One region of the Microbacterium sp. NPDC087589 genome, then DNA from elsewhere that is predicted to be linked to it. Evidence: predicted binding sites of a transcription regulator. Region 1 holds the regulator's gene; the other holds the start of a gene.
The links. Region 1 encodes HrcA, which represses chaperone genes, less so after heat shock. Its sites were predicted from a motif close to TTNGCACTCGNNNNNNNCGAGTGCNAA; they were not measured.

Region 1 (6,644 bases):
CGGGGCCGGCATATGCAGGCGTGAGCTTCGATGCCGAGGGCACGCCGATCGCCCCGAGCAAGCACGATGTCGAACAGCGGTTCGACGCAGAGGGCACTCCGTTCGCGGGCCCGGGGATGACCCTGCGCCTGCATGGCCGGGTCGCCGGCATGCGAGCGGATGCCGAGCTTCGCGTGATCTCCGTGACCGAGGAGAAGCGCCGGATCGGTTTCGTGCTCGGCACCGTCGGCGGGTCCGTGGTGCGCGGCGAGGAATCCTTCGACATCGACTGGCGTGAGGACAACGACGAGGTCTGGTTCACGGTGCGCGCGTTCGATGCGCCGAACTCACTGCTCTACCGCGTCATCCCTCCTCTCGTGAAGCGTCGCCGCCGCGAGCTGTTCGCGCGCTATCTGCGGGCGATCTCGCCGCTGTACGCGACTCCGGTCTGATGGCCGCGCCTCTCTGATGGCCGGTCCGCTTCCCCTCGGTGATCCGGCACCGGCCGACGGCCGTCTTCCCTCCGATCTGTCGATCGACCCCGCCGTGCCCTTCTCCGCCTATCTGCACGTCCCGTTCTGCCGGGTGCGCTGCGGCTACTGCGACTTCAACACCTACACCTCGGGAGAGCTCCGCGGCGCGAAGCAGGAGGACTACGCCTCGACACTGATCACCGAGATCGACCTCGCGAGGCGAGTGCTCGCGGATGCCGGCACATTGCGCCCCATGGACACGGTGTTCTTCGGTGGTGGCACACCCACCCTTCTGCCCGCGGGAGACCTCGCCCGGATGCTCGATGCCGCGACGGACGCGTTCGGGCTGGTCGACGGCGCGGAGGTCTCGGTGGAGGCCAACCCCGATACGGTGACGCCCGAAGTGGTTCGAATCCTCGCGGATGCCGGTGTCACGCGGCTGTCGATCGGGATGCAGTCAGCCGTTCCCCATGTGCTCGCGGCGCTCGACCGAACCCACCGCCCGGAGAATGTGACGACCGCTGTCGCAGCGGCCAAGGATGCGGGTCTCGCAGTCAGCGTCGACCTGATCTACGGAGCGCCGGGAGAGTCGCTGGCCGACTGGGAGGCGTCGCTCGACGCGGCGCTCGCTCTCGAGTCGGACCACGTCTCGGCCTACGCGTTGATCATCGAGGACGGCACGAAGCTCGCGCGGCAGATCCGCCGAGGTGAGGTGCCGATGCCGGACGACGACCTGCAGGCCGACATGTACGAGCTCGCTGATGCGCGTCTCGCAGCGGCGGGCTTCGACTGGTATGAGATCAGCAATTGGTCGCGCAGCGTCGAGCAGCGCTCGCGACACAACCTCGCATACTGGCGAGGGAGCGACTGGTGGGGGTTCGGACCCGGTGCGCACAGCCATGTCGCCGGCCTGCGGTGGTGGAACGTCAAGCACCCGGCTGCCTACGCTCAGCGGCTGGCCGCCTCGGAGTCTCCGGCAGCGGGCACCGAGCGCCCTGATGAGGAGTCAGCGACGCTGGAGCGGGTCCTGCTTCTGAGCCGGATCCGTGAGGGGATCGCGGTCGCCGACCTGCAGGCGGACAAACGCCCCAGGGTCGCGGGCCTGATCGCGGATGGCCTCGTCGATCCCGTAGCCGCAGTGCGCGGACGCGTCCAGCTCACTCTGCGGGGTCGGCTGCTCGCCGACGCCGTGGTGCGCGAACTCACCGACTGAGCAGAGAACCGACTGAGCCGAGACGCGCGCTACGGAAGCAGGTCCAGCGCGTCCGTCCGACGCTGCGGCACTGTGGCGCTGTCCGTGTCGAACACGCGCGTGTTCCGCTCCGCACCGAAGGCCGGCCACCCGGGGTCGCCGGTCGTGATGAACGAGATCCACGCGGCGTGCATCTCGTCTGCGAGTCGCTGCGGTGCATCGGCCCCCGCGAGGCGCTGAGCCTCGGGGTCGCCGAGATGATCGAAGACGAAGCCCAGTTCCAGCGCGTGCGCGGCACGCAGGTCGCGAACCGGGCTCCGCCACGCGAACTCGTAGACGTAGGTCGGCGCCGTACGCGCCTTGGCGAGCGTGGTCAGTGGGCCTCGCAGCATGATGTCGGTCGCGAGCTGGCCGAAGATCTCACCCGTGGTCGCGCCCGGGAAGGTCGACCGATAGGCCGCCACCGCTCGGCGCGGGATCCGCAGGGCGAGTCGTCCGAGCAGCAGTGTGATCCTGCTCATCCCTGCGAGCGTGGCAGGGGGGAACCAGAGCCGGTACTCGTCGGTGTTGCTGCCGATCAGAAGCGGCACATCGGTGCCGGTGAGGACCTCGTGCGGTGACCGGGGCAGCGAGCTGGCATCCACCGCGAACTGGAACCCGGGGGCTCCGCCGAGAGGAGACGACCCTGCGGCCTGCTGGTGCCTGGCCTCGAGCAGCCGCTCGGGGGAGACCGAGGCGAACCCAGCTCTGTCGGCGGCGACCCCGAGCCGCTTCGCTAGCTGGGCGGTCACGCGGCCGGCCTTCTTCGCCGTCTGCGCGTGGAGAGGTCCGGACTCGATGATGGCCTTCGCGATCTGCGCCCGAGACGAGTCGTTCGCGAGGAGTCCCGCGACGATCGCACCGCCCGCGGACTCGCCCATGACCGTGATCTGCCCGGGGTCGCCGCCGAAGGCGGCGATCTCGCGGTGCACCCAGGCGAGCCCCGCCGCAGCATCCTGCAGCCCGAGGTTCCGGGGAGCGTCCTCGAGCACGGAGAATCCTTCGGAACCCAGGCGGTAGTTGATCGAGACGAAGACGATCCCGGCGCGGGTGAAGCCGGCGCCGTCGTACAGCGGGATAGCAGCGGTGCCTCGTTCGAGCGCGCCACCGTGGACCCAGAGCACGACCGGGGCGCGGTCGGCATCCTGAGGCGCCCAGATGTTGACCGAGAGGATGTCGTCGCCGGGGATCTCGACCGAGCCCAGCAGCTCGCCGATGGCACCGGGGTACGGAAGCTGGGGCGCGGTCGGCCCGAATGCCGTGGCATCTCTCATGCCGTCCCACGCGGTAACCGGCTGAGGCTCGCGGAAGCGGTTCGGCCCGAAGGGCGCGGCTGCGTAGGGGATGCCGAGGAAACGACGAATGCCGTCGACCACCTCGCCGCGCACGATTCCGGTGGACACGACGACCTGTGGGGCGACACTCATGGGCTCATCGTATGGCGATCAGCGCGTGGTCGGCGTCGGCGGGTAGAATTGGCACTCGTAGCCAGTGAGTGCCAAAGGGAGGGAGTTGCGATGGTCAGTGAAAGAGGCCTCCAGGTTCTCCGCGCGATCGTTCAGGACTACGTCGAGACCCACGAGCCCGTCGGCAGCAGGTCGATCGTCGACCGCTACTCGTTCGGGGTGTCGCCGGCGACGATCCGCAACGACATGGCCCTTCTCGAAGACGAAGAGCTGATCGCCGCCCCGCACACGTCCTCCGGTCGAGTCCCCACAGACAAGGGATACCGCGTCTTCGTCGACCACCTCGCACAGCTGCGACCGCTGTCGGTCGCACAACGCACGGCGATCGAGTCGTTCCTCACGGCGCCCTCCGACCTCGACGACCTGATGGTGCGCACTGTCCGGGTGCTGACCCAGCTCACGGGCCAGGTCGCGCTCGCCCAGTACCCGTCGTTCGCCCGGGCGCATCTGACGCACCTCGAACTCGTCGCGCTGGCGCCGAATCGACTGCTCATCGTGTTGGTCACCGATGCGGGGGGCGTCTCACAGCGCATCGCACCGTTGCCCGTCGACGTCGATGACGCCGATATGGCCGTGCTCCGCGCACGCCTGTCAGCTCTGATCACCGGGAGGGCGGTGAGCGATGCGGCTGAGCGTCTCCAGGCCCTGCTCGCCGACGATGAGCATTCGCACGACATCGTGCTGCGCGCACTCGCGACCATCGTCATCGACGAACTCGGTGCGTTCCGCCAGGAGCGTCTGGTGATGGCGGGAGCGGCGACTCTGGCGCGTCGCGAGCAGGACTTCCGCGGCAGCATCCATCCCATCCTCGAGGCGATCGAGGAGCAGGTTACTCTCCTGCGCCTGATGAGCGAGATGGAGGCCGACTCACACGGCCTCGCAGCCAGCATCGGCACCGAGAACGCGTCTTTCGGACTCGGTGAGGCATCGATCGTCGCCAGCAACTACGCCGCACCGAGCGGCACGGCGCGCGTCGGCGTGATGGGGCCGACCCGCATGGACTATCCGAGCAATCTCGCGGCGGCACGGGCTGTTGCCCGCTACCTGTCACGGATGCTCGATGAAGACGAGGCGGCTCGCTGACGCGGCCGCCCAGATGACAGCACACGCAGAAGGGCCATTGTGGCAGACCACTACGAGGTACTCGGCGTCTCTCGCGACGCCTCCACCGACGAGATCAAGAAGGCGTACCGACGCCTTGCCCGTCAGCTCCACCCCGACGTGAACCCGGGTGAAGACGCCGCTGAGCGATTCAAGCTCGTGACGCACGCGTACGACGTGCTGAGCGACGACGATTCACGCCGCCGCTACGACATGGGCGGGGGAGACGGAGCGGCGAACGACTTCGGTGGTTTCGGCGGTTTCGGCGACATCTTCGAGACGTTCTTCGGCGCCGGCCAGGGTGGTGGCCGCGGAGCGCGTCCGCGTTCGCGGCGCGAGCGCGGCCAGGATGCGCTGGTTCGCGTGACCCTCGATCTCGGCGACGTCGTCTTCGGCGCCCACCGCGACATCGAGGTCGACACCGCCGTGCTGTGCGAGACCTGCAACGGCTCGTGCTGTCAGGAGGGCACGTCGCCCGTCACCTGTGACATCTGCGGCGGGTCCGGACACGTGCAGCGCCAGGTGCGCAGCCTGCTCGGCAACGTCGTGACCTCTCAGCCGTGCGGCACCTGCGAGGGCTACGGCACGACCATCCCGTATCCGTGCGGCACCTGCGGCGGACAGGGCCGGGTGCGCTCTCGCCGCACCGTCTCGCTCGACATCCCCGCCGGCGTCGAGACCGGACTCCGTCTGCAACTGCCGGGGTCTGGAGAGGTCGGCAAGGCCGGCGGTCCGAACGGCGATCTGTATGTCGAGGTCACCGTCAACCCGCATCCCTCGTTCAGCCGCGACGGCGACGACCTGCTCGCGACACTCGAGGTGTCGATGCCGGATGCCGTCCTCGGCACCGAGACCACTATTCAGGGGCTCGACGGCGAGGTCGATCTCGAGATCCGCTCGGGCGTCCAGTCGGGTGACGTCCTGACCATCAAGGGCCGCGGCGTCACGCCCCTGCGGGGCAACCAGCGCGGCGATCTGCGGGTCGGCGTGCAGGTGGTCACCCCGACGAAGCTGGACTCGGCACAGCGCGCGCTGATCGAGGACTTCGCGAAGAAGACGAAGGCGCCGGGTCCGCAGCTGGCGCAGTTCCAGCAGGGACTGTTCTCGAAGCTCCGCGACCGCTTCCGTTCGCACTGATCCGGACGGCGCTCATGGCACTCCACTTCCTCGTCGAGAACTCGGCGGATGCCGCGGTCGGCGACCTCGTGTCGCTCACCGGTGCCGAGGCGAAGCACGCGGCGGTGGTTCGCAGGCTCCGTGTCGGCGAGGCCGTCACCGTCGGGGACGGCGCGGGAGTGTGGCTCACCGGCGTCGCCGAAGAGGTGTCGCCGTCGCGCGTCGAGGTGCGCGTGTCGGCCCGCTCGGTGGAACCCGCACCGAGCCCGCGGATCGCCCTCGCGCAGGCTCTGGCGAAGGGGGATCGCGACGAGCTGGCGGTGCAGGCGGCGTGTGAGCTCGGGGTCGACGAGATCGTTCCGTGGCAGGCCAGCCGCAGCGTCTCGCGCTGGGAGGGGCCGAAAGCGGCCAAGGGACGTGAGCGCTGGTCGACGATCGTCCGCGAGGCTGCCAAGCAGGCTCACCGAGCCTGGGTTCCCGAGGTCTCGCCTCCGGCGACGACGGCAGACCTCGCGTCGCGTGCATCCTCACAGCGCCTGCTGCTGCTCGACCCGAGTGCATCGACGCGGTTGTCGGATCTCGAACCGGACGGGCGTGACATCGTGCTGGTCGTCGGGCCAGAGGGCGGCATCTCCGACGACGAACTCAGGAAGCTCTCCGACGCCGGCGCCGAACGGGTGCTCCTCGGCACGACGGTGCTGCGCACTTCCACGGCGGGTCCTGCGGCCATCGCAGTGCTGTCGGTGGCGCTCGGCCGCTGGTGAACACGGCCACAGACCCGGTCGTGCTGCGGTCAGTAGACTGAGAGCATGTCCGAGCCCTCGATCTTCACGCGCATTCTCAACGGTGACATCCCCGGCGAGATCCTGCTCGACACCGGCCGGGTGTTCGCGATCCGCGACATCAACCCGCAGGCTCCTCTGCACGCTCTCGTGATCCCCAAGACCGAGGACTACCGAGACGTCACCGATCTCGCTCAGGGCGACCCGGGGCTCCTCGCCGAGATGGTCGCCGCAGCCAAGCAGCTCGCGGCAGAGCATGCCAACGGCGAGTACCGCCTCATCTTCAACAACGGCGCGAGCGCCGCCCAATCCGTCTTCCACGTGCACGCCCATGTGCTCGGCAATATCGAGGAGAACAAGCTCGTTGGCTTCTGACGAAAACGACCCAGCCACCGCATCCGACACCGCTGTCGAGAAGATCTATGCCGACGGCGTCGCCATGGTGCAGCTGCTCGGCCCGCAGGACCGCCTGCTGCGGATGCTCGAGAAGGAGCAC
Region 2 (6,644 bases), on a different contig from region 1:
GTGATGTGATGAGCGACGTGCCACGCACGCCCGATCCGGCGGGTGCAGACCCACGGCCGAACGCCGCGCTGCCTCCGACGAGCATCGAGCGCCCGAGCGGCGAGGTCGAGCATCCGGCGGGTTCGGCGCGAATCCCCGGGTCGCGTCGCGAGGGATACACGAAGTTGCCGACGGGGCCGGTCGGAGTCGAACCGGTGGTCGTCACGGGTCCTGTCGCCGATGACATCGGGCGCGGCAGTGAGTGGGCGCCTTCGACCGATGCGTCTGCCGTCGACGACACCCGCCTCGCCCCCTGGGCGCTGATGGCCGCCATCGTCGCCCTGGTCTCCTCGTTCTTCGTCGGATGGGGCATACCGATAGCCATCGTCGCCGTGGTCGCGTCGATCATGTCGCTGCGCCGCCCCGTCGAGAGTCGCGCCATCGCGCGCTGGGCGCTCGTGCTCGGTCTGTGCGCGACGGTCTACAGCCTCGGCTGGCTCGTCTGGGCGGGGATGCAGTTCGAGAGACTCGGATAGCGGATGCTCGACGCGGATGAATCCGTCGAGCTGCGGGCTCTTCAGGCGCGGGCCTACGGTCGTTCCGGTGCGCTGAGTGAGGCGGAGGCCGCGCGGCTGCGCGAGTTGGAGGCGGGCAGCGTGCGCGGGGCGGAGCCACCTCTGCCAGAGGCCGCGGAGCCGCGACACGCACACACCGTCCCCGCCGCGTCCGGCGGCGTCGACGTCGGGGGAGACGAGGTCTCGGTGTCTGGGGCGGCCGGCGCCACCGTGACGCCCCATGTCGACTCCGCGTACGCTGCTCTGCGACAGCACTGGCGGCTCGCGGTCGTGATCACCGTGGTCTTCGCCGTCGCCGGCCTCGTGCTGGGGTGGCTGATCTTCGCCGATCGGGGTCCTGCCCCCATGCAGCTCACTGCGCAGCAGGAGGAGTGGCAGGGCACGATCGTCGCATCCGGCGGCTTCGACGCGGGTTCTGTGCGCGCCATGGCGCAAGAGGAGGACGTCGTGATCTGGTTCGCGACGAAGAACGAGAGCGCGGACGTGTGCCTGGTGCTCGGCTACGAAGATGTGACGGCTCCGGCGTGCACGACGCGGGAGCAGGCGATGGTCCTGGGAGTGAATGTGACGCTCACGAAGCCCGTGGGGCAGAACCAGAATTACGATGTGCAGGCGCAGATGTTCCTCACCGGGGACGGTGAGCCCGCCGTGATCACCCGCAGCTACATCACCTCGCCGCAGTCGACCTCGATGTTCGCGAGCGTCGAGGAGGCGGACGCCGCGACGATGCTGGCCGAGCAGACCGAGCTGGATCGGCGCACGATCCAGGTCGTGGGCTACGACGACCAGGTGCCGATCTGGACAGGCGTGGATTCCTCCACCCAGCGATACTGTCTCGTCTATGACGGGTCCATGCCGGACCCTCCGATGGCATGCGACGACAGCCTGATGCTCGCCGACGCGGATCGGACGCTCGTGCTCGACATCGCACACGACGGTGAGACGACCCGCTACGAGTACCAGTTCGGCTACGGTCAGCAGTACCTCACCGTCACGAGGGGCTGGGAGAGCGACGATGCTGCACGAGAGTGAGTCTGCCGAGCTGCGCGCCCTGCAGGTCAGAGCATATGGGCGCGACGGTGGCCTGACCGAGGACGATGCGGCCAGGCTGCGGGAGCTCGAGTCCATGCGCGTCGAGCCGGCCGTGACGGTCCGCGCCGCCCCTGCGGCGGGCCAGGGCGCCGATGCGGTCGACATGCCGCGTTCGGCTGAGGACTCGCTGCCCCTGCATGTCGAGTCAGTCGTCACCGGCCCACCGGTCGGGCATCTCCCCGAGAGCCCCGCCGGGAGCCCCGACTCTGAGGAAGCCGGTGGGCAGCAGCCCCTCGGGGCCAGGGGGCTTCGTACAGCGCTCCGACGACACTGGAAGGCGGCCATCGCCGCATCCGCAGCGCTTCTCGTGGTCGGCCTCGGCGCTGGATGGGCGCTGTTCGGTCAACCAGGTGATGCCGTGGCGCTGACCTCCGAGCAGCAGCAGCGACGCGCCGAACTGCAGGCGGAGGGCGAGTTCGACCCGGGAAGCCTGCGGGCGATCGGCCAGGACGAGGATGTCCTCCTCTGGTATGCCACCAAGGAAGAGGGCGCGACGATCTGCATCACGCTCGATGCCGCAGGCAAATCGGCGGATCAGTGTCAGCCGGCGTCCGAGATCGAGAACGGGAACGCCATCGGCCTCAGCGCGAACATCACCGCACCCGGGGACGGTACGGAGAGTCCGGAGGATATCTGGGCATCTGCTGCACGGACGATGAACGGCGAGGTCGTCGGGATCATCCAGCGCTGGCGCTCGGACCAGAACTCCTGGCTGTCGCAGTTTCAGGGCGACGAGCGGGAGCGGGCCGAGCAGCTGGTCGATGAGGGCTTCGAGGAGTATTCGTTCTCGGTCGTCGGCTACTTCCGCGACGCCCCCGTCTGGCGCGCGCAGCGATTCGAGAACGATGACATCCAGGACTGTCTGATCATCGACGCCGTCGAGAGCGTCGACTGCCGCGCGCCGGGAGACGAGCAGTTCTCCGGCGACGGCATCGAAACCCGAGGGGTCACCGTCGACGAGACGGGGACCGGCGCTGAGGGATGGAGCGTGCGCCTCGCGTACACGCTCAACGGCACGCCCTACCTCGTCGTCTCCGGCGACAGCACAGCAGACGCCTCGGAGCAGACGATGGGCCCGGGCGAGACCCTCGAGCTCGGCGGCGAGAAGCAGGATCCGATCCAGGTCGACATCCCAGCCGACGACTCCGACGGCTAGCGGCCAGCCCCGCACGCGGCCTGACGCTACTGGGGCGCAGGCACCCGATCGGCCAGGATTGCGCGACGCTGATCGCCCACCCGGGTGAGGATGAGCGTCGCCGACCGATCGCCGCGCAGCGTCAGCTTCTTGCGGAAGGTCGCGGGATCGATGTCCATGCCGCGCTTCTTGATCTCGAGCGAGCCGACATCGTTGGCCTTGAGGACGGCGCTGATGGCCTTGGGATTGGCGGGCATCGTCTCGCGCACCCGGAACGACTGCACGAACGGACTCGTGAGCGCCGTGTCGGAGGTGAGGTAGGCGATTCGCTCATCGAGCATCCCCGCGTCGAGACTGCGCGCGACGTCGCCGATCAGGCGCGCCCGGATCACCGCGCCGTCCGGCTCGTGCAGGAAGTCGCCGAGCTCACGCACGGGCGCATCCTCGGCATCCGCTCCCGCGGTGAGCTCGTGCGAGCGCTCGCCGCGAATCACGAGGGCGGAGCGGCGGATGCCGTCGCGAGCCAGCGCTCTCGTCCACAGCACCAGCTCGACGACGCTGCCCTCTGCGCTCACCCACTGCGCCTCGGCGTCGACGGGGAGCGAGTCCCGGTCGTGCCCGGGACCGAGCTTGATGCCGGTCGAGGTGCGGGAGGCCACATCGAAGGCCCAGTCGAGCGAGGGAGAGTAGTCATCGGACGACACACGCCGCGTCTCGCCATGCCCCGCGGTGCGGCGGGCCGGGTCCATCCAGATGGCCTGGGTCTCGTCGCCGTCGACCGGCACGTGGGCCTCGGCGGTGCCGTGCGTCACGACGGCGCTGTCTCCGAAGGGCGCGAGGTTGTAGGCGGCGATCGCCGCTGTCACCTCGTCGGCATCGACGGCGATCACGTCGAGTCCGGCACCGGCGAAGGCGAGCGAGTCGCCGCCGATGCCGCAGCCGAGGTCGGACACGCGGGTGATGCCGGCCCGACGCAGCCGCTGCGCATGCCGTGCGGCGACGCCCAGTCGAGTGGCCTGCTCGAGCCCGGCGCGGGTGAACAGCATCCGCGATGCGAAGTCGCCGAACTTGCCCTTCGCCTTGGCGCGCAGACGCGCCTGGCCCACTACGGCCGAGACCAGTTCGGGGGAGTGCCCGGCGGCGCGCAGCCGAGAGACGATGCGAGCGACGTCGGCGATCTCATCGACCGGGCCGAGGCGGTCCAGCGCCTTCAAGCCTTCGGGGGTGAGCAGGGCGCGCAGCTCGGAGATCTCCACGCGTCCAGCTTAGGCGGCGGCACGTTCGCTCCATTGGCACTCGCATTGCGTGAGTGCCAGCGGAGCGCCTAGACTGAATTAGCACTCTCGGGTTGAGAGTGCGAAAAGTCTTCCTGTCAGCGTCAAGAAAGAAGAGGTAGACCGTGTCGGTTTCCATCAAGCCGCTCGAGGATCGCATCGTCATCCAGCAGGTCGAGGCAGAGCAGACCACCGCGAGTGGCCTGGTCATCCCCGACACCGCCAAGGAGAAGCCCCAGGAGGGCGAGGTCGTGGCCGTGGGCCCCGGCCGCATCGATGACAACGGCAACCGCGTTCCGCTCGACGTCGCCGTGGGCGACCGTGTGCTCTACAGCAAGTACGGCGGCACCGAGGTGAAGTTCGGCGCAGACGAGTACCTCGTCCTGTCGGCTCGCGACGTGCTCGCAGTCGTCGTCCGCTGAGACAACGTCTTCGGAAGGCCCGGATGCATCACGCATCCGGGCCTTCCTGCGTCCCGGCACCGTGTCCATGTGGCCGGGAAAGGCCGGGGATATGCGCCACCGCGGCATCGATTCCTGCCAATGTCCGGTCGACGACCGCTGCGGGAGCGATACCGCTCGACGACGGGCATAGTGTTGTGCGGTGACCCCGACGAACGCCGCATCCCGAGCCGCTCAGACTGCGGGAGTCGCGTACGCAGGGGGTGCGTACCTGCTCTGGGGCGTGCTGCCCCTCTACTTCTTGCTGCTCGTGCCGACGGGGCCGTGGGAGGTCGTCGCGTGGCGGGTGCTGCTGTCGCTCGTCTTCTGTCTGCTGCTTCTCACCGTGACGCGCGGCTGGGCCGCGTTCGGTGCGATCGTCCGACAGCCGAGGCTGCTGGCATGGACCGCTCTCGCCGGTGTCCTGATCTACGTCAACTGGCAGGTGTTCCTCATCGGCACCCTCTCGGGGCATGTCGTCGAGACCAGCCTCGGGTACTTCATCAACCCGATCACCACGGTGCTGCTCGGCGTGTTCGTGCTCAAGGAGCGCATCCGCCGGCTGCAGTGGGCCGCGATCGGCATCGCCGCGGTCGCTGTGATCGTGATCGTGCTCTTCTACGGCTCGTTCCCGTGGATCGCTCTTTCGCTGACGGCCTCGTTCGGCGTCTACGGACTCATCAAGAAGAAGATCGGCCCCGCGGTCGATGCGATCAGCGGTCTCACTCTCGAGTCGTTCTGGCTGATCCCGATCGCCGTCGTGCAGCTGATCCTCGTCGCCGCCACGCCTGAAGGAATCACGATGGGCGCCTACGGCGTCTGGCATGCGGTGCTTCTCGCCTTCGCGGGAGTGGCGACGGCGGTGCCGCTGCTGCTGTTCGCCGCCGGCACCCGACGCATCAACCTGACCATCATCGGGATGATCCAGTTCGTCACGCCCGTCATGCAGTTCATCATCGGCGCGGTGGTGCTCGGCGAGCCGATGCCGCTCGAGCGCTGGTTCGGTTTCGTGATCGTCTGGATCGCGATAGCCGTTTTCGTCGTCGACCTGCTGCTCGCGGCCAAGCGTCAGCGACGGATGCCGTTATCCATCCGAGACCGGACTGTTTCACACCGTTAACGCATCGCAACAATCGCGAAGCATCCGCACGATTACCTTTGTGAGAACGGCAGAGCGCTCTGAGCTCCGTCGTCTGAACATAAGGAGCAACATGAGCATTCTCATTGGCTCGCGTGCGCGCAAGCGATTCGGCACTGTCGCCGTCATCGGTGCCGCCGCACTCATCCTCGCCGGATGTTCCGGGGACACAGGTTCGACGGAATCCTCGGCGCCCGATCCGGCGGAACGAGAGGATCTCACACTCAGCATCGGCACCGTGCTCCCGCAGACCGGCGCGCTCAGCTACCTCGGCCCGCCCGAGGAAGCCGGCGTCGGACTCGCGACCGCGGAGGTCAACGAGGCTGCCAAGGGCATCACCGTCGAGGTCGAGTACGGCGATTCGGGTGACCCCGACAACAAGGCGTACGAGACCACGGTCCCGCGTCTCCTCGGTTCCGACGTGCAGGCGCTCATCGGTGCCGCGTCGTCGGGTGTGACCAAGCTCTTCCTCGACCAGGCTGTCGGCGCCGGTGTCATCACCTTCTCGCCGGCGAACACCTCGCCGGACTTCACGACGTGGGACGACGACGGACTCTACTGGCGCACCGCCCCGAGCGATCTTCTCCAGGGCGAGGTGCTCGGCAACCTGATCGCTGAAGACGGCGCCGCCTCTCTCGGCATCATCTACCTCAACGACGCCTACGGCACCGGCCTCGAGGCCGTCGTGAACGAGACGTTCACCGCCAGCGGTGGCGAGGTCGTCGCCAGCGAGTCGTACAACGCCGGAGACACGAACTTCAGCGCACAGGTCTCGTCGATCCTGGCGCAGAACCCTGATTCGATCGCCGTGATCGGCTTCGAGGAGACCTCCACGATCGTTCCGTCGTTCGTCAACAGCGGTTTCGACGGCTCGAACTTCTACTTCGTCGACGGCAACATCTCGCAGTGGGGAACCGACATGTCGGTGCCGATCGAGGGATCGAAGGGCACACAGCCCGGGCCGGTGCTCGCCGACGACTTCCAGGACCGGCTGAAGGCGCAGTGGCTGGA

Region 2: the regulator HrcA is predicted to act here: its motif matches at 4,071-4,097, upstream of groES (co-chaperone GroES).

Annotation. Positions count from the first base shown of each region.
Region 1 is NZ_JBIUWV010000001.1:214,668-221,311, forward strand. Features, by position in the region: gene ACIOU8_RS01065 (DUF1990 family protein) at 1-431, shown strand, start outside; gene hemW (radical SAM family heme chaperone HemW) at 448-1,665, shown strand; gene ACIOU8_RS01075 (carboxylesterase/lipase family protein) at 1,695-3,110, opposite strand; gene hrcA (heat-inducible transcriptional repressor HrcA) at 3,201-4,232, shown strand; gene dnaJ (molecular chaperone DnaJ) at 4,272-5,387, shown strand; gene ACIOU8_RS01090 (16S rRNA (uracil(1498)-N(3))-methyltransferase) at 5,402-6,130, shown strand; gene ACIOU8_RS01095 (HIT domain-containing protein) at 6,176-6,523, shown strand; gene ACIOU8_RS01100 (PhoH family protein) at 6,588-6,644, shown strand, end outside.
Region 2 is NZ_JBIUWV010000003.1:262,990-269,633, forward strand. Features, by position in the region: gene tsaD (tRNA (adenosine(37)-N6)-threonylcarbamoyltransferase complex transferase subunit TsaD) at 1-9, shown strand, start outside; gene ACIOU8_RS09470 (hypothetical protein) at 9-515, shown strand; gene ACIOU8_RS09475 (hypothetical protein) at 519-1,586, shown strand; gene ACIOU8_RS09480 (hypothetical protein) at 1,570-2,802, shown strand; gene ACIOU8_RS09485 (SAM-dependent methyltransferase) at 2,829-4,037, opposite strand; gene groES (co-chaperone GroES) at 4,181-4,477, shown strand; gene rarD (EamA family transporter RarD) at 4,659-5,615, shown strand; gene ACIOU8_RS09500 (ABC transporter substrate-binding protein) at 5,707-6,644, shown strand, end outside.